Regions from separate parts of the Pseudomonas pergaminensis genome, predicted to be linked through region 1. Evidence: predicted binding sites of a transcription regulator. Region 1 holds the regulator's gene; each other region holds the start of a gene.
The links. The regulator sigma-54, encoded in region 1, starts transcription at its own class of promoters, with help from an activator protein. The targets are predictions, from matches to a motif close to ANTGGCATNNANNTTGCTNT.
Positions count from the first base shown of each region.

Region 2: a site for sigma-54 is predicted at 2,281-2,300, ahead of KUA23_RS21670 (flagellar hook-length control protein FliK). Genes of this name have one in related genera too.
Region 3: a site for sigma-54 is predicted at 4,674-4,693, ahead of flgB (flagellar basal body rod protein FlgB). Genes of this name have one in related genera too.

Region 1 is NZ_CP078013.2:1,030,448-1,036,631, reverse strand. It holds gene KUA23_RS04675 (KpsF/GutQ family sugar-phosphate isomerase) at 1-203, shown strand, start outside; gene KUA23_RS04670 (KdsC family phosphatase) at 204-728, shown strand; gene lptC (LPS export ABC transporter periplasmic protein LptC) at 737-1,309, shown strand; gene lptA (lipopolysaccharide transport periplasmic protein LptA) at 1,296-1,829, shown strand; gene lptB (LPS export ABC transporter ATP-binding protein) at 1,829-2,554, shown strand; gene KUA23_RS04650 (RNA polymerase factor sigma-54) at 2,740-4,233, shown strand; gene hpf (ribosome hibernation-promoting factor, HPF/YfiA family) at 4,309-4,614, shown strand; gene ptsN (PTS IIA-like nitrogen regulatory protein PtsN) at 4,625-5,089, shown strand; gene rapZ (RNase adapter RapZ) at 5,092-5,949, shown strand; gene KUA23_RS04630 (HPr family phosphocarrier protein) at 5,966-6,184, shown strand, end outside.
Region 2 is NZ_CP078013.2:4,794,489-4,800,672, forward strand. It holds gene fliM (flagellar motor switch protein FliM) at 1-147, opposite strand, end outside; gene fliL (flagellar basal body-associated protein FliL) at 157-657, opposite strand; gene KUA23_RS21670 (flagellar hook-length control protein FliK) at 891-2,231, opposite strand; gene KUA23_RS21675 (Hpt domain-containing protein) at 3,086-3,433, opposite strand; gene KUA23_RS21680 (ATP-binding SpoIIE family protein phosphatase) at 3,464-5,182, opposite strand; gene KUA23_RS21685 (STAS domain-containing protein) at 5,179-5,484, opposite strand; gene fliJ (flagellar export protein FliJ) at 5,639-6,088, opposite strand; gene fliI (flagellar protein export ATPase FliI) at 6,092-6,184, opposite strand, start outside.
Region 3 is NZ_CP078013.2:5,102,165-5,108,348, reverse strand. It holds gene KUA23_RS23140 (flagellar brake protein) at 1-693, opposite strand, end outside; gene KUA23_RS23135 (flagella synthesis protein FlgN) at 790-1,260, opposite strand; gene flgM (flagellar biosynthesis anti-sigma factor FlgM) at 1,309-1,632, opposite strand; gene flgA (flagellar basal body P-ring formation chaperone FlgA) at 1,775-2,539, opposite strand; gene KUA23_RS23120 (chemotaxis protein CheV) at 2,621-3,553, shown strand; gene cheR (protein-glutamate O-methyltransferase CheR) at 3,598-4,425, shown strand; gene flgB (flagellar basal body rod protein FlgB) at 4,738-5,145, shown strand; gene flgC (flagellar basal body rod protein FlgC) at 5,149-5,592, shown strand; gene flgD (flagellar hook assembly protein FlgD) at 5,609-6,184, shown strand, end outside.

The sequences.
Region 1 (6,184 bases):
ACCGCACCATTGATATCCACACCGCCACCATTGATGCGGTGATGACCCCTCACGGCAAGACCGCGCGCCCTGAAATGCTGGCAGCCGAAGCCTTGAAGATCATGGAAGACCATAAGATAGGCGCGCTGGTGGTGGTCGATGGCAATGACCATCCGATTGGCGCCCTGAACATGCACGATTTGTTGCGTGCGGGAGTGATGTAAATGACCAGCGACCTGTTGCAACGCGGTAAAAACATCAAGCTGGCGATTTTCGACGTCGACGGCGTGCTGACCGATGGCCGCCTGTACTTCCTCGAAGACGGCAGCGAATTCAAGACGTTCAACACCCTCGATGGCCAGGGCATCAAGATGCTGATGGCGGCGGGCGTGCAAACAGCGATTATCAGCGGCCGAAAAACCCCCGTTGTGGAACGCCGTGCACAAAACCTGGGGATTCCTCACCTGTATCAGGGCCGCGAGGATAAACTGGTGGTTCTGGACGAGCTTCTTGGCCAACTCAACCTAAGCTATGAGCAGGTCGCCTACTTGGGCGATGACCTGCCAGACCTGCCGGTGATTCGTCGGGTGGGCTTGGGCATGGCTGTCGCCAATGCGGCGGCATTTGTTCGCGAGCATGCCCATGGCATCACTACCGCCCGTGGCGGTGAAGGTGCCGCCCGCGAGTTCTGCGAGCTGATCCTGCGTGCCCAGGGTAGCCTTGAAGCGGCCCACGCCGCCTACTTATAGAGCGTTTTATGCTGAGCAAAAAGATTCGCAACTTCCTGCTATTCGGGGTCATCGCCGCGCTGTTTCTCGCGGTGGGCTACTGGAATATCAGCCCGGAGCGCTTTCTCGACCAGCCTGCTGCGCAGGTGGACGAGGGCGCTATCGACTACTACGCCATCAATGCCAAGAGCGTGCAATTCCTGCCAGACGGCAAGGTTCAGTACGAGATGACTTCGGACAAGGTCGAGCATGTAAAGGCCAGCGAAGTCACGCTGCTGACCAATCCGGACATGAACATTTACCGCGGTACCGAGTTCCCATGGCACGTCACCAGCAAACGTGGTGAGGTCAACCCGGACGGTACCGAGGTGGAACTGATCGACTCGGTGCGCGTTGCGCGCACGGACGATAAAAAACGTGAGACCGTGATTACCAGCAGTCGCATGACCGTATTCCCGCAGAAGCAATATGCGCAGACCGAGCAAGACGTTAGAATCGACGGCGCTGGCGGTGTATCGACTGGCAAGGGAATGAAAGCGTATTTGAAAGAAAGCAGGATACACCTGCTATCGAACGTAAGAGGACAGTATGAGGCTCGTTAAAACTCTCCCTATTTTGCTCGGTCTGGGCGCAGCACTGGGAAGCGTGAGCGCCTGGGCTCTGCCGAACGATAGCCAGCAACCGATCCACATCTCGGCTGACGATGCACAGCTCGATGACAAGCAAGGCGTCGCCACCTATACCGGCGGTGTGATCATCACCCAGGGCTCGATGAAGATCACCGGCAATACGGTGACACTGACGCGCACCCAATCGGGCGATATCGACGTGGTAACGTCGGTGGGCAACCTGGCTTACTTCGAACAGAAGCAGTCCGCGACCGATACCGGCCCGATGAAAGGCTACGGCAAGACTATCCAGTACCATGCCCAGCAGAACCGCATCGTCCTGATCGACCAGGCCAAGGTGCTCAGCCCCGATGGCAACTCGACGGAAGGTGAGAAGATCACCTATGACACCGTGAAACAGATCGCTAACGCCGGTCGTGCCAATGGCAACAAGGTCACCGCGCCTCGTCCACGCATCGACATGGTTATCCAGCCGAAGAAGAAGGCCGAGTAATGGCAACCCTGAAAGCCCAGCATCTGGCCAAGGCCTATAAAAGCCGTCAGGTCGTGCGCGACGTCAGCCTGTCGATCGACAGCGGCCAGATCGTCGGCTTGCTCGGCCCCAACGGCGCCGGCAAGACCACCTGCTTCTACATGATCGTCGGCCTGGTCCAGGCGGATCAGGGCCGCGTCCTGATCGACGACCTGGACGTGAGCCACCAGCCGATGCACGGCCGCGCACGCGCCGGTATCGGCTATCTCCCGCAGGAAGCGTCGATCTTCCGCAAACTGTCGGTCGCCGATAACATCATGGCCATCCTCGAGACCCGCAAGGAACTCGACCGTGACGGCCGCCGCAAGGAGCTGGAAAGCCTGCTGCAGGAATTCCACATCAACCATATCCGCGACAACCTCGGCATGAGCCTGTCCGGTGGTGAGCGTCGCCGCGTGGAAATCGCCCGCGCCCTGGCCACCGCGCCCAAGTTCATCCTGCTGGACGAACCGTTTGCCGGCGTCGACCCGATCTCGGTGGGCGACATCAAGCAGATCATCCATCATCTCAAGGCCAAGGGCATTGGCGTGCTGATCACTGACCACAACGTCCGTGAAACGCTCGATATCTGCGAAACCGCGTATATCGTCAACGATGGCCAACTGATTGCCGAAGGCGATTCCGCCACTATCCTGGCCAACGAATTGGTCAAGGAAGTGTACCTGGGTCACGAGTTCCGCCTGTAAACACCGTGGTGTCAAGGCCGTTTGCCAAGGTGCGCGGGAGTCAATGAAAACCTCCGGATTTTTATTGTTACCGCGCTCTAGGCAAAGCCCCCGACATCAGGCATATAATTTGCTTATGTTTGGCGCTCACGCGCCCTGTCGTGGATGGCGCATTGCGCCGGCGAATAAGGTGTTAAGCCCCTGCCATGAAACCATCGCTAGTCCTGAGAATGGGCCAGCAGCTGACGATGACACCGCAGCTGCAACAGGCCATCCGCCTGCTCCAATTGTCGACACTGGACCTGCAACAGGAAATCCAGGAGGCCCTGGAGTCCAATCCGATGCTCGAACGCCAGGAAGAAGGCGACGACTTCGATAACGCAGACCCACTGGCCGATAACATCGAGCAAAAACCCAATTCTGACGTGCAGGAACCCTCCTACCAGGAAACCGCCCCTACGGTGGACAACCTTGAGGAAGGCGAATGGAACGAGCGCATTCCCAACGAGCTTCCGGTCGATACCGCCTGGGAAGACGTCTACCAGACCAGCGCCAGCAGCCTGCCCAGCAACGATGACGACGAGTGGGACTTCACCACCCGCACCTCCGCCGGCGAGAGCCTGCAGAGCCACCTGCTGTGGCAACTGAACCTTGCGCCGATGTCGGACACCGATCGCCTGATCGCCGTGACGCTGATCGACTGCATCAACAACCAGGGTTATCTAGACGAGACGCTTGAAGAGATTCTTGAAGCCTTCGACCCTGAACTGGATATCGAGCTGGACGAGATCGAAGCCGTCCTGCACCGCATCCAGCAGTTCGAGCCTGCCGGTATCGGCGCGCGCACGCTCAGCGAATGCCTGTTGCTGCAATTGCGCCAGCTACCCGCCAAGACCCCATGGCTCGCCGAGGCCCAGCGTCTGGTCACCGATTACATCGACCTGCTGGGCAGCCGCGACTACAGCCAATTGATGCGTCGCATGAAGCTCAAGGAAGACGACCTGCGCCAGGTCATCGAGCTGGTACAGAGCCTCAACCCGCGTCCCGGCTCGCAAATCGAATCCAGCGAAGCCGAATACGTGGTGCCCGATGTCATCGTGCGCAAGGACAACGAGCGCTGGCTGGTGGAACTGAACCAGGAGTCGGTGCCGCGCCTGCGGGTCAACCCTCAATACGCAGGCTTCGTACGGCGCGCCGATACCAGTGCCGACAACACCTTCATGCGCAACCAGTTGCAGGAAGCCCGCTGGTTCATCAAGAGCCTGCAAAGCCGCAACGAAACCCTGATGAAAGTCGCCACCCAAATCGTCGAGCACCAGCGCGGCTTTCTGGAATACGGCGACGAAGCGATGAAACCGCTGGTACTGCATGACATCGCCGAAGCGGTTGGCATGCATGAGTCGACGATTTCACGGGTAACCACGCAGAAATTCATGCATACCCCACGGGGTATTTATGAACTGAAATACTTTTTCTCCAGCCACGTCAGCACCTCCGAAGGCGGTGAATGCTCGTCCACGGCGATCCGCGCGATCATCAAAAAACTGGTTGCCGCGGAAAATCAGAAAAAGCCATTGAGTGACAGTAAGATCGCTGGTTTACTGGAGGCACAAGGCATTCAGGTCGCCCGTCGAACCGTCGCCAAGTACCGCGAGTCCCTCGGGATCGCGCCTTCCAGCGAGCGTAAGCGTTTGATGTGACGGGCGGGCCACAGCGTTCCAGTGGCAGGTATTCCTACCTGCCGCTTTATGCACTGGCAACGAAGGAGAAGCTGTATGCAAGTCAACATCAGTGGACACCAGCTGGAAGTCACCAAACCCCTGCGTGAATACACCGAAAGCAAGCTGAACAAGCTGGCGGGGCATTTTGACAAGATCACCAATGTGCAGGTCATCATGGAGGTCGATAAGCTCAAGCAGAAAATCGAGGCCACCCTGCACGTACCGAATGCGAAGCTCGTCGCCAATGCAGAACATGAAGACATGTACGCGGCGATCGACTCGCTCTACGACAAGCTGGACCGCCAACTCATAAAGCATAAGGAAAAGAATCTGCACCTGATGCAAGGTACAGGTCGTTAACTCTCCCCCCATGATCCGACTTGAAACCATCCTGACCCCCGGCCGTTCCCTCGTGAACGTGCCGGGAGGCAGCAAGAAAAAAGCCCTCGAACAAATTGCCAACCTGATCGCGCGCGAAGTGCCGGATCTGGAGATGCAGGATGTGTTCGATGCGCTGATTGCCCGTGAAAAACTCGGCTCTACCGGTTTTGGTAACGGCATCGCCATTCCTCATTGCCGCCTCAAAGGCTGCGAAACACCCGTCAGCGCCCTGCTCCACCTGGAAGCCCCCATCGATTTCGACGCTATCGACGGCGCCCCGGTCGACCTGCTGTTCGTTCTGCTGGTCCCGCAAGCCGCCACCGATGCACACTTGGAACTGCTCAGGCAGATCGCCAGCATGCTCGACCGCAAGGAAGTACGCGACAAACTGCGTAGCGCCAGTAGCAATGAGGCGCTGTACCAGGTTGTCCTGGATGAACAGAACGGGCAGTAATCATGCGTTTGATCATCGTCAGCGGCCGTTCTGGCTCGGGTAAAAGTACCGCCCTCAATGTTCTTGAGGACAGCGGTTTCTATTGCATCGACAACCTGCCCGCCGGCCTGCTGCCGGAACTGGCGGAGCGTGCGCTGATCCACACCGAACTGGCGCAACCCCTGGTCGCCGTTTCGATTGATGCCCGCAACCTGCCCAGCCACCTTGAGCGATTTCCGCAATTGCTCGAGGAAGTGCGCGCCAAGCATATTCATTGCGATGTGCTTTACCTGGACGCCGACGAAGAGACTTTGCTCAAGCGCTTCTCCGAAACCCGTCGACGCCACCCCCTCAGCAGCCCCCACCGTTCCCTGGCAGAAGCCATCGAAGACGAAACCAAGCTGCTGGGGCCGATCATTGACCTCGCTGACCTCAAGATCAATACCACCAGCCTCAACCTGTATCAGCTGCGCGACGCCATCAAGCTGCGCCTGCTGAATCAGCCGGAGCCCGGTACGGCATTTCTTGTTGAGTCATTCGGGTTCAAGCGTGGCATGCCGGTGGACGCCGACCTGGTGTTCGATGTGCGCTGCCTGCCCAACCCCTACTGGAAGCCGGAACTGCGCGAACAGTCCGGGCTGGATCAGCCCGTGGCTGATTACCTGGCAGCGCAGCCGGATGTGGAGGAGATGTTCCAGGACATTTCCAGCTACTTGCTCAAATGGTTGCCACGCTTCGCCGCCAGCAACCGCGCCTACGTCACCATCGCCATCGGCTGCACCGGCGGCCACCACCGCTCCGTCTACCTGACCGAGCGCCTGGGCCAGGTGCTGCAACAAACCCTCAAGAACGTCCAGGTCCGCCACCGCGACCTTAGCTGAAAGGAACACCTGCGCGATGCCCGCTCTGGAAATTGAAATCATCAACAAGCTGGGCCTGCACGCCCGGGCCTCCGCCAAATTCGTGGGTGTGGCTGGGCAGTTTCCCTGTCAGATCCGCGCCGGGCGCTCACCGGAATCGATGGTCGACGGCAAAAGCATCATGGCGATGATGATGCTGGCAGCGGGCAAGGGCACCAAGATTCACTTGAAGACCGAAGGTGAGCAGGAGCAGGAA
Region 2 (6,184 bases), 2.8 Mb from region 1:
TCCACGGACGATACGATCCTGGCTGGTGAGGTCATAACTTTTGACGCTGCCGGGCTCGGCAGCCATTTCGGTCTGTACCAGACCATCGTCGACGCCATGCAGCAGCGCGTCGATTTCATCCTGGGACAGCAGGTCTTGCACGGCCATGTCGTGATCCTACTGCAATACGAAGTTAGTGAAGAGCGCCTGCTCGACCACGACTTTGCCGAGTTCCTTCTGGGCCACTTCCTGCACGCTGGCCGTGACCTTCTGGCGCAGCATTTCCTGGCCCACCGGGGTGGCGAGTGTGTCGAAGCTCTGGCTGGAGAACAGCATCACCAGGTTGTTGCGGATCACTGGCATGTGCACCTTGAGGGCGTCCAGGTCCGACGCGTTGCGGGCCAGCAAGGTGATGCTCACTTGCAGGTAGCGCTGACGACCGTTCTGATTGAAGTTGGCGACAAAGGCCGGGAGCATCGGCTCGAAGATTGCCGGTTGCTTGACGTTAGTGGCGGTTTCGGCGGCGGGTGCCGGTTTGCTTGCACTGCTGTGCATGATGTACCAGGTGCCACCCACCGACGCGCCGATGGCCAGGAGCAGGCCCAGGACTATCAGCAGGATAAGCTTGAGCTTACCTTTGCCTGCGGGTGCTTTTGCTGCGTCGTCGCTCTTCGCCATGCCAATAATCCGTCACTATTCGGGGATTCATAGATCTACGGAATGGCAAGAGCAAGTGTTATGCCAGAGTTGTCTGGCAGATTGGGAAGAACACCCTGCAATCTGCCTTGCAACTGATCCCTGTGGGAGCGGGCTTGCTCGCGAAAGCGCTAGGTCAGCGATAGAAGTGCTGACTGATCCACCGCATTCGCGAGCAAGCCCGCCCCCACATCTGGGCCTGTGCAAGGCTTGAATCAGGCGTAGTAGTCGACCGCGCTGGAACCGATCACGGTTGAGGTCACGGGCGTCACCGCTTCAGCTACATCAATATGATTGCCGCTGTCGCCATTATCACCGCCACGTCCGCCGCTGCTGCTCACGCCACGGGTCTGGGCCTGTTGTTGCTGCTGTTCCTGGCCACGGGACTGGTCGGAGACGTTGACGTCCACCTGGCCCATGCCCTGCTGGGCGAACATCTCCCGCAGGCGGCCGGATTGGCTTTCCAACGCTTCACGCACCACCGGGTGGGCGCTCATGAAATTGACCTGGGCCTGTTGGTCGGCGGTCATGTTGACCTTGATATCCAAGCGACCGAGTTCAGCCGGCTGCAACTGGATCTCGGCCGACTTGAGGTTGGCGCTGGACAGGTACATCACACGGTTGACGATTTCGTCGGTCCAGCCGCTCTGGTGCATGGCCAACGGCGCATTGGTCACCGGCGGCAAGGCATTGGCGGTTTTCGGCGTGGCCGCTTGCGTCAACGCGGCCAGGCGGTTGGCGAAGTCATCGACACGGGTGTCGCTGCTGGCATTCTTCAGGTCCTTGAGGCCGTCGTCGATCAGCCCGCTGAAGGCCTTGTCGCCGCCCTGGTCGGTGCTGTCCTTGGTGGCTTGTTGGTCAACCATATTGGCCAGGCCAGCGGCGAAGTTCTGCGCGGCGGTCGGCTGATCCTGGGTCGGTGCCGGCGCGGTTTTGGCCGAGGCCTGGCTGCTGGCCGACACGTGGCCACCCTGCTCCATCGCCAGGCGCACGGTCGGCATAGCGTCGAGGGGATCGGCCTCCGGATCGAAGGCCGGCTTGGCCTCCTCGGTCGCGGCGACCGGCGCTGCCACCACCGGCTGGGTTTTGTCGTCCTTGGCGGTGGTGACAGGCGCTGGGGTTTCAACCGGCACTGGCACGGCCACCGGGGTGACGGTGGCAATCAGTGCCGGATCGACCACCGGGTCTGTCGGGGGCTGCTGTACCAGGGATGGGTCGGCAGGCGCGTCGTCGTCCTTGCTGGCACTGTCGTCGGTGTTGGCCGGTGGCTTGGCAGGCAAGGTATTGCCGCTATCGGCAACCGCTGGCGTGCTGGCGGCAGGTTTGTCGCTGCTTGCCGCTGGCTTGGCACTGGCGTCGGAAGACTTGCCGGCGGTGGGCTTGGGCGAATTGTCGTCGGCCTTGGCCGTGGGTTTGGAAGCCTGGTTGGCGAACACTTGAGCGAAGCCAGGGCCCTTGTCCCGTGGGTCCGCAGCCACTGCCGGTGGATTGGCGGCGGGCGCTTTAGGCTTGGCCGCGGGGGCAGCCTGAAGGAGCGAATTCGGGGCGACTGGCATAGGTAAAGGTCTCCACTGCATGGGGGTCGGGGATGCAGTATTGGGAGGTAGAGCAAGAGTCGGGCCAGGTTTGGGGGCGGTTGGTTTTATTGAGTACATATCCGTTTTTTAGGTAACGGCTGATATTGGTTCCGCCCTTACGGCGGGTCACTTTTGAAAAGAGCCCAAAAGTAACCAAAAGGCTCTTGCCCCAACACTCGGTACCTCGCCTAGGCTCGGTATGCCCGTAATCCGACAGTGATTTGTGGGGCCGCCGCCACGCGCCATCCATGGCGCGGGGCGGCTAAACCGGCATCCCTGCCGGTTTACCCCCCAAATCCCTGTCAGATTCCGGCCAGCGTGTTTGACGGGGCGCCTAAGATCAAAATCAAAAGCAAAAGCACAGCGGCCTGACAGCCGGCTTGAGTGGTGTGAAGCAAAGGCAAAAGCCAACGCGGTCCTGTAGGAGCCGGCTTGCCGGCGATGGTCGTTAACGATGATGGGGGTACATCTGGATAAACGCGGCGATCTCACGTTTTTCGCCGGCAAGCCGGCTCCTACAATGGACCGCGTATCCACGATGCGAAGCGAGTCGCTCTTGATCTTGATCTTAGGCGCCCCGTCAAACACGCTGGCCGAACGCAGGCTTTGGAGCGTGGGTAACCCGGCAGGACGCCGGGTTAGCCGCGCTGGGCCAAGGATGGCCCATCGCGGCGGCCCACGCTCCAAAGCCGGAGTGAGGGCACACCGAGCCTAAGCGAGGTGCCGAGTGTTGGGGCAAGAGCGTTTTGCTTACTTTTGCGCTTTTCAAAAGTGAGCCGCCGTAAGGGCGGAACCAATACCCGCCGTTACCTAAATAACGGATATGTACTCAATCAGATCTGAAACCGCTGCCGCTCCGTCTCATACAACGGCTTCACCAACGCAAACTCCCGATCAATCTGATCCACCAACTCCCCCAGATCCCCAACCACAGGCCCAACGGACTCAACCTCCAACCGCTGACACAACTGCGCCAACCTCACCGCCCCAAGGTTCCCACTGCTCCCCTTGAAGCTATGCGCAATGCGCCCCAACGCCTTCGCATCATCCCTGGCCTTGCGCAACGCTTCGACGCGCTTCTGGGAATCATCGAGAAAGGTATCAAGCAACTTGGGATACTCGCCTTCCATGACTTCCTGCAGACCCGACAACACCTCCGGGTCCAGATGTAGATCAACCACTTGCTCGCTCCTTGATCAAGAATCGGCGGATTATGCCAGAGCCTCCCAGCAAAACTCCACGCAGACACTGCGCCCGCCATCAGACCAGCGTACATCGCTGCTCAACTGACGCACCAGGCTCAAACCCCGGCCAGACAGACGGTCAATATCCAGCGGCCGCGCCAGCACCTGTTCCACGTCAAAACCAGGCCCGCTGTCCTCGACGCGCAGGGTCATGCGGCCGCCCGCCGCGGTCGGCAGCACTTGCACATGCACGCGTATGTAGCCGCTGTTGAGCTGCACCAGGCGGTCATTGCGCTGGCGGTAATACTCGGCAAACCCCTGGGCATCGCGCTTGAGCCGCGAATCCAGGCCCAACACCCCGTGTTCCAGGGCATTGGAATACAACTCGGCCATCACGCTGTAGAGCGCCCCGCTCTGCTCCCGCAGGCCATGGATCTCCAGCAACAATTGCAGCAAGTACGGCAATGGGTTGTAACGCTTCAAGGTCTCTGCGCGGAATTCAAAACTCACCGACCAGTCCAGCGGGCACGACTGGCCGCTGTCAGCATACAACGGCCCGCTGGCACGCAGTTGCTGGCCCGCTTGCAGGGTGATCTCCACCATGCTCACGTCATCTCGCGCCTCACCCCGAAACGCCGCCAAGGCCTGTTCAATGTCTTCAAACAGACGATCCGGCTCACGGTTGGCAGCGAATACCTGCTGCAAGCGTTCGGCGCCGAACAGCTGATCATTGGCATCGGCGGTATCCAACACACCATCAGACAGCAGGAACACCCGGTCACCCAACGCCATCGGCCAGACTTCGGTGCGGTCATCAAATGCTTCGGCCGACAACACCCCCAACGGCAAATGCCGCGACGCCAGCGGTGTACGCTTGCCGCTGGCGACTTCATGCACATAGCCTTCGGGCATGCCGCCGTTCCACACTTCCACCACGCGCCGCTGCGTGCTCAGGCACAACAGGGTGGCGCAGCAGAACATGTCCACCGGCAGGATGCGCTTGAGCTTGGCGTTCATCTCGCGCAGGGTCTGTGCCAGGCCGTAACCCTTGGCGGTCATGCCATAGAACACTTCCGCCAGGGGCATGGCGCCCACCGCCGCCGGCAAGCCATGGCCGGTAAAGTCGCCGAGCAGCACGTGCATATCGCCGGACGGTGTGTAGGCGGCCAGCAGCAGGTCGCCGTTGAACAACGCATAGGGCGATTGCAGGTAGCGAATGTTCGGTGCGGCATTGATGCAACCGGAATGCGCGACCTTATCGAATACCGCCTTGGCCACCCGCTGTTCATGCAGAAGGTAGTCATGATGCTTGGCAATCAGGTCGCGCTGCTGCAAGACCGTGGCCTGCAACCGCCGCAGGCGGTCCATGGCGTTGATCTTAGCGGCGAGAATAAGCTGGTTGTAGGGCTTGGGTAAAAAGTCATCGCCGCCCGCATCCAGGCACTGCGCCAGCGCTTCGCTCTCGCGCAGGGAGGTAAGGAAGATCAGCGGCACCAACTCTTCACCCGCCAGTTGCTTGATCCGGCGCGCCGCCTCAAAGCCGTCCATCACCGGCATCAGTGCGTCCATCAACACCAGTTGCGGGCGCTCGCGGATAAACACCTCGACCGCTTCGGCACCATTGGTGGCCGTGAGCACCTGGTGCCCTTGGCGCCGTACGATGGTCGACAGCAACAGCAGGTCGGCGGCGCTGTCTTCGGCGATCAGGATCGTCAGCGGCTCAAGGACCGGGGCCAGGGCGCTCAACTGATGTCGAACAGTTTGTCGAAGTTGGAGATGGCGAGGATCTTGCGCACATCGGAGTTGCTGTTGATCACCTGCACTTCGGCATTATCGCCACCGGCATGGTCACGCAACAGCAGGAGCATACCCAGGGCGGAGCTGTCCATGTAGGTGGCTTCCTTCAAGTCGACGACGTACAACTCAGGCACTTTATAGAAACGCTCGTAAGCATCACGAAACGCTTGATGGCTGCCGAAATCAAACCGGCCCTTGACCGCGATCGTCAACTTCGTCCCATCCAGGGATACTTCCGACTCGACTGACATGCGACTGCTTCCTTGTCTTTGGCAATGAGACAAGGTTTAGCAGGCGAACCCGATCTGAGCAACACCACACATCAACTGTGGGAGCGGGCTTGCTCGCGAATACGGTGTGTCAGTTGATATATCTGTGACTGACCCAGCGCATTCGCGAGCACATTTAGAACTGGGACTGGCGTGGGAGGCGCTGGGACAGTTCGTCGAGCAGCTTTTGCTCGCGCTTGTCTTCAAGCGCGCGTGCTTCGTCGATATAACGCTGCACCAATTTGCGCAAACCTTCGACCCGGGCAAACGCCGCTTGCCAGCTCTCGCGGGCTTTATCGAGGTTGTTCTGGTGCCACGCCAGGCTCTGGCGCTGCTGGCCGACAGCCGTTTCCAACTGATTGAGAAAGCCCTGGTAGCCCATCAACCACTGGCCCGATACGCCTTTGCTGCCGCGCTCGATCCACTGCTGCTGGTACTCACCCCGGAAACGCTCCAGGTCGCCCAGTTTGCTTTCGGCCAAGCGCACCTGCCCCTGGAAATAACCCAGGCGCTGAACGGCGGTTTTCTCGGCCTTTTCGGCCATGTCCACCACCGGAGCCAGGCGTGCGGCGCGGCTGTTGGCCATGGCTTAGCCGCCCGGCGCGGGGGCGAAGATCGTCTGCAAGTGTGCTTCGCTCTCGCCCATGCTGATCTTGTCGTTGAGGCCCTGGCGCAGGTAGGT
Region 3 (6,184 bases), 2.5 Mb from region 1:
GCGTTCGACCTGGCGCTGCACCAAGCCACTCATATTGTGGAAGCGCACGCCGGCAAACGTGGTGTTGATCTTCTCTTCGAAGTGCAGGTAACGCAACTCGACCGAGGTGGTCATGCTGCCAAAGGGCAGGGCGGCGATGAAGCGGTCATACACCTGGCCCAGTTGCAGGCGCTCGGAGATGTCCCCTTCAAAGCGCAATTTGCAGCCGGTAGCGGAAATATCCAGCAGCTTGCCGCTGATGGGCGCCTTGAGCTTCTCGCCACCCAGCTCGATATTGACCAATTGGGCCAGCTTCAAGGCGGCGCGAAAGGCGTTGCGGCGCTGGTGGTAAACCACTTCGTCGGGCAGGCTGCCGGTGTAGATACGGTGGCCGTCCTTTTCGCTGATGCTCATGCCGCCGTTGCTTTCCCAGGCAACGCGCACGCCGTCATGGAAGCCTTCGATGCGGAAGGGTTCGCCATTTTCGAGGTGGCGTTCGCCGTCGCGGGGGATCATTTCGTCCAGGGCCAGGGTGCCGCTGTCCCGGTTGACGTCCACCAGGTAGCTCTGGAAGCGCTGGCTACGTTCGTGGAAGGTAATGATCAGCGGGTCATGGCTGTCTTGCAGCATCCGCAAGGTGCTGGCGATTTCCAGAGGGGTGGTGAGGACCTTGGGTGGCTGCGGGGCATCTTCCGCATTAAGGGCGTTGAACACGGTTCTTCCATCTCCAGACAAAATACGACTACACGCAAGAGCAGGCATTCTGCCAGTATGTGACGCGCCTTGGATAGGCCGCGCCGTGATCCGGCGTCAGGCTTGGCTGCGGGTGCTTGGCTTGACCAGGCGTGAGGTGGAGCCCTGAGCGTTGTAAAGCGCCGGAGGCTCTCCGCCGTGAAGTATACGCAACTGGTTGGCGGTCGTAGCTTGCTGAAGCTGGATCGACTGACCGTTGAGCAGGTTGGCTTCCTGGCACTGGGCGAGCAATTGATTGAGTTCTTTGCTCTGGGCCAGTAATTGATCGCCGACCGAGGAATGGCTGGCCAGCTGTGCCAATCCGTCATGGTCGGCGGGCAGGCCCAGGCTGACGAGGATCTGGCTGCGTTTTTTGCCGTGCTGTTCCAGCAGGACAATCAGCGACTGCTTGCGCGCCAGAATTTCTTCCAGCAGGGGCATGTCCCGGCCATAGAGGGCCAGGGATTCTTCCCTGAGCAGCTCGAGCAGCTGTTGGGTCGGGGCGAGATCATCAATGATCAGTTGAAGCAGATTTTCGTCGTGATGCATGGCTGGCCTTGGGGTTTAAGCGTCCAAAAGCCCGGCGCAGGCCTTAGCCTAGCGCTCGGCTTCGAAATTAAGCAGCTTGCTGGCTACACGGTTGCTGTCGACTTTATAGCTGCCATCGGCGATTGCCTGTTTCAATTCGGCCACACGGGCTTTATTGACCACTGGTTGATCGCGCAGCGAGTCAGTGACCTTCTGCAACTGTTGAGCCTCATTGCTCAGGTGTACGGATTCCCCGCTCTGGCTGGCGCTGGCCTGTTCTGCCTTGGCGGGCAGTGGCTGTGCCTTGGCTTCTACGCTGTCCTTGGTGCCGGTGGTGCGCGTAGGGGCCGACGTGGTCGGGGTGTTATTCAAACGACTGAAATCGATGACCATGATTGAAAAAACCTCTGGGTATTTGGACGCTTGCCATGTTTTCGGCCATACCCGGACAAACTTTAGGCTCGATTGACAATAAACTGCACAGGCCGACATCCAGTCGACAGTGTAGGAAAAGCTGGCGCCCGATACCAGTGCTCTATAAAGCCACCTCTACCTGGCCAGGTGCCGTGACCCGTGCCTTGATCACGCGGTTGGAGTTGAGGTTCTTCACCCTTATCTGCTCACTCATGCCGCCGTTGGACAGCGCTTCCCCCGGCATTTTGACCTGCAGCGCACCGCTGCTGGCGGAAATCACCACCTGATCACCCTTGCGGATCACCTCCGCCTGTTCCAAATGCACCAGGGTGATGACCTGGTCGGTGACCACTGGTCGGGTCAGTTTCTGCCCCACGGCCTGATCGAGGGACGTCAGGTAACCCTGGCTGATCATGCTGATGTCGCGTTCGCGCAACACCACGTCCTCAAAACCGATGATGCCGGTGCGCTTGAGCGGGCGGGCAACGACCACCACATCGCGGAACAATTTGACTTGGGCTGGCACGAACACCGTCCAGGGCGAGGCGCCGTCGCAGCGGACCTTGACCGTCACGCGGCCGATCGGTTGGGCGGGGCTTTCCAGGGTGGCTGTCAATTCCTTGTCGCACATGGGCATGCGCAGGCGCGGGTCCAGCTGGTTGACCTGGATTTCGTAACGGCCCGGTGTCTGGGTGGTCGCCAGATAATCTTCTACAGTGAACTCAAGAAAGCCCTGGGTGACGCCGATAAGTAGATCAGGCAAGGTGACGTTGTCTGCGCGGGCCGTGGCGCCCAGGCCCAAGGCAAGCAACGCCAACGCTGCGCAGAGCGATCTGCGGTAACGTGTCAGGATGGGGCGTCGGGAAACTGTCGTTTTAATATCCATGACCAATAAATAGCAAAGGCCGTGCCGTTTAGCGTTGGGTGCGCGTCGCACCCTTTAAGGTTTTAGCGTAGGAGTCTGGGCATGGCAGGAGTAATGGATTCAGTAAACCAGCGCACACAGCTGGTAGGGCAGAATCGCCTGGAGTTGTTGCTTTTTCGCCTGGATGGCAAGCAGCTGTATGGCATCAACGTGTTCAAGGTGCGGGAAGTGTTGCAATGCCCCAAGCTGACGATCATGCCCAAGTCCAGCCCGGTGGTGTGTGGCGTTGCCAACATCCGTGGCGCGACGATCCCGATTCTTGACCTGGCCCTGGCCACCGGTTCCGCGGGTTTGCAGGACCGCGAGAACCCGTTCGTGATCATCACCGAATACAACACCAAGACCCAGGGTTTCCTGGTGCGCTCGGTGGAGCGCATCGTCAACATGAACTGGGAAGAGATCCATCCGCCGCCCAAGGGCACCGGTCGCGATCACTACCTCACGGCGGTGACGCGGGTCGACAACCAGTTGGTGGAAATCATCGACGTGGAGAAGATCCTTGCCGAAGTGGCGCCGACCTCGGAATCGATTTCCGTGGGTGTGGTAGACGCCGAAACCGCGCATAAGGCGATCTCCCTGCGTGTATTGACGGTGGACGACTCCTCGGTGGCGCGTAAACAGGTGACCCGTTGCCTGCAAACCGTCGGCGTGGAAGTGGTGGCCCTCAATGATGGTCGCCAGGCGTTGGATTACCTGCGTAAGCTGGTGGATGACGGCAAGAAACCGGAAGAAGAATTCTTGATGATGATCTCCGACATCGAGATGCCGGAAATGGACGGCTACACCCTCACGGCCGAGATACGTAACGATCCACGCATGCAAAAACTGCATATCATCCTGCATACTTCGTTGTCGGGTGTATTCAACCAGGCGATGGTCAAGAAAGTCGGTGCCGATGACTTCCTGGCCAAATTCCGTCCTGATGACCTCGCATCCCGGGTTGTCGACCGGATCAAGGCAGCAGATCACGGCTAGGGGGATTTCCCCCTGGCGGTCACACGATTTAAGAGGCGGTATCATTGTCTACGGGTAATTTGGATTTCGAACAGTTCCGGGTCTTCCTGGAAAAAGCCTGTGGCATATTGCTCGGTGAAAACAAGCAGTACCTGGTATCCAGCCGTCTCAACAAACTGATGGAGCAGCAGGGCATCAAGTCGTTGGGTGAGCTGGTCCAGCGCATCCAGGGGCAGCCGCGCAGCGGGCTCAAGGAAATGGTGGTCGATGCCATGACCACCAACGAAACCCTGTGGTTTCGCGACACCTATCCGTTTGAAGTGCTCAAGAGCAAAGTGCTCCCGGAAGCCATCAAGGCCAGCCCGGGCCAGCGCCTGCGCATCTGGTCGGCGGCCTGTTCCTCGGGGCAGGAACCGTACTCGATTTCGATGTCGATCGATGAGTTCGAGCGGACCAACATGGGCCAGTTGAAGGCTGGGGCGCAAATCGTGGCCACTGACCTGTCCGGCACCATGCTCACCAACTGCAAGACCGGCGAGTACGACAGCCTGGCACTGGGTCGTGGCTTGTCCCAGGAACGCCTGCAACGCTACTTCGACCCGAAAGGGGCGGGGCGTTGGGCGGTCAAGGCGCCGATCAAGAGCCGTGTGGAGTTCCGCTCCTTCAACCTGCTCGACAGCTACGCCAGCCTGGGCAAGTTCGACATGGTGTTCTGCCGCAACGTGCTGATCTATTTCTCGGCCGAGGTGAAGAAAGACATCCTGTTGCGCATCCACGGCACGCTCAAGCGTGGTGGCTACCTGTTCCTCGGTGCTTCCGAAGCGCTGAACGGTTTGCCGGACCATTACCAGATGGTGCAGTGCAGCCCTGGGATCATTTACCAGGCTAAGTAAGTCGTACGCGGTAAAAAATGTGGGAGCGGGCTTGCTCGCGAAAGCGCAGTGTCAGTCGATGCATGTATCAACTGACAGGCTGCATTCGCGAGCAAGCTCGCTCCCACATTTGTTTTTGCGGCAAACCTTTCAATAGCGGCAACCCGGATTGCCGCTTTACTGGCACCACGCGGAAACCCGTTGCCGCTTTTCTGGCATTGCCGCCCGGCAATCCGCCCCCAAGCCCTTTAAATACGGGCTTCCCACAAACTGGCACACACCTTGCTATAACCCTGTTAACGAACAGCAGGTCAGCCCTTAAAGGTTTCCGCCATGAGCATCAGCTTCGATAAAGCGCTCGGTATCCACGAACAAGCCCTGGGCTTCCGCGCCCAGCGTGCCGAAGTCCTGGCCAACAACATTGCCAACGCCGACACCCCGAACTACAAGGCTCGGGACCTGGACTTTTCCGCCGTGCTCGCCGCACAGCAGGACAAGACCAAGAACGGCACCTTCGCCTTGAACATGACCAACAGCCGTCATATTGAAGCGCAAGGCCTGAGCAATGGTGACGAGTCGTTGCTGTATCGCACACCGATGCAGCCGTCGATCGACCAGAACACCGTCGACGCCCAGCTGGAGCAATCGGCCTACGCCGAGAACTCGGTAAACTTTCAAGCCAGCTTCACCCTGCTCAACAGCAAATTCAAAGGGCTGATGTCAGCCCTGCGTGGAGAGTAAGCCATGTCCCTGTCCAGTGTTTTCAATATTGCCGGCAGTGGCATGAGCGCGCAGACCACGCGTTTGAACACCGTCGCCAGTAACATCGCCAACGCCGAGACCGTGTCTTCGAGCATCGACCAGACCTACCGCGCCCGTCACCCGGTGTTCGCCACCATGTTCCAGGGTGGCCAGAACGGCGGCAGCGATTCGCTGTTCCAGGATCAAGGCGCCGCCGGCTCGGGCGTGCAGGTACTCGGTGTGGTTGAGGACCAGAGCAATCTGGAAGCTCGCTACGAGCCTAACCACCCGGCGGCGAACGAAAAAGGCTACGTGTACTACCCGAACGTCAACGTGGTCGAGGAAATGGCTGACATGATTTCCGCCAGCCGCTCGTTCCAGACCAATGCGGAAATGATGAACACCGCCAAAACCATGATGCAGAAGGTCCTGACCCTGGGTCAGTGATAAGGGGCGCCAAATAATGGCCATCGTTGATACGTCAAACAACACGCCGGTCCAGGACCTTTTCAACTCGAAGGTCAAGACTGCGACAGACAACGCCAGTAGCCTCGGCGACGCTTCCAAGGCTGCGACGGGCAAGCAGGCGTTGGGCAAAGATGCGTTCCTGCAACTGCTGGTCACCCAGCTGAAAAACCAGAACCCGCTGTCGCCACAAGACAACGGCGCGTTCGTGGCCCAGTTGGCGCAGTTCAGCAGCCTGGAAGGCATCAACACCCTGAACGACTCGGTGAATGCGATCTCCAGCAACTTCAGCTCGTCGCAGGCGTTGCAGGCCTCGTCGCTGGTCGGGCGCTCGATCATCATCCAGACCGACAAGGCCATGGTTGATACGAGCAAGAGCATGACCGGTTCGGTGGCGGTGACCTCGGCGGTGGGCAACGTCTCCGTCAAGATCACCGACAAAGACGGCAACGTGGTGCGCACCATCGACATGGGGGCCCAGAGCGCCGGCACCCAGAACTTCATCTGGGATGGCAAGAACGACAAGGGCGAAGTTGCCCCGGCGGGCACCTACACCTTCAACGCCACCACCAAG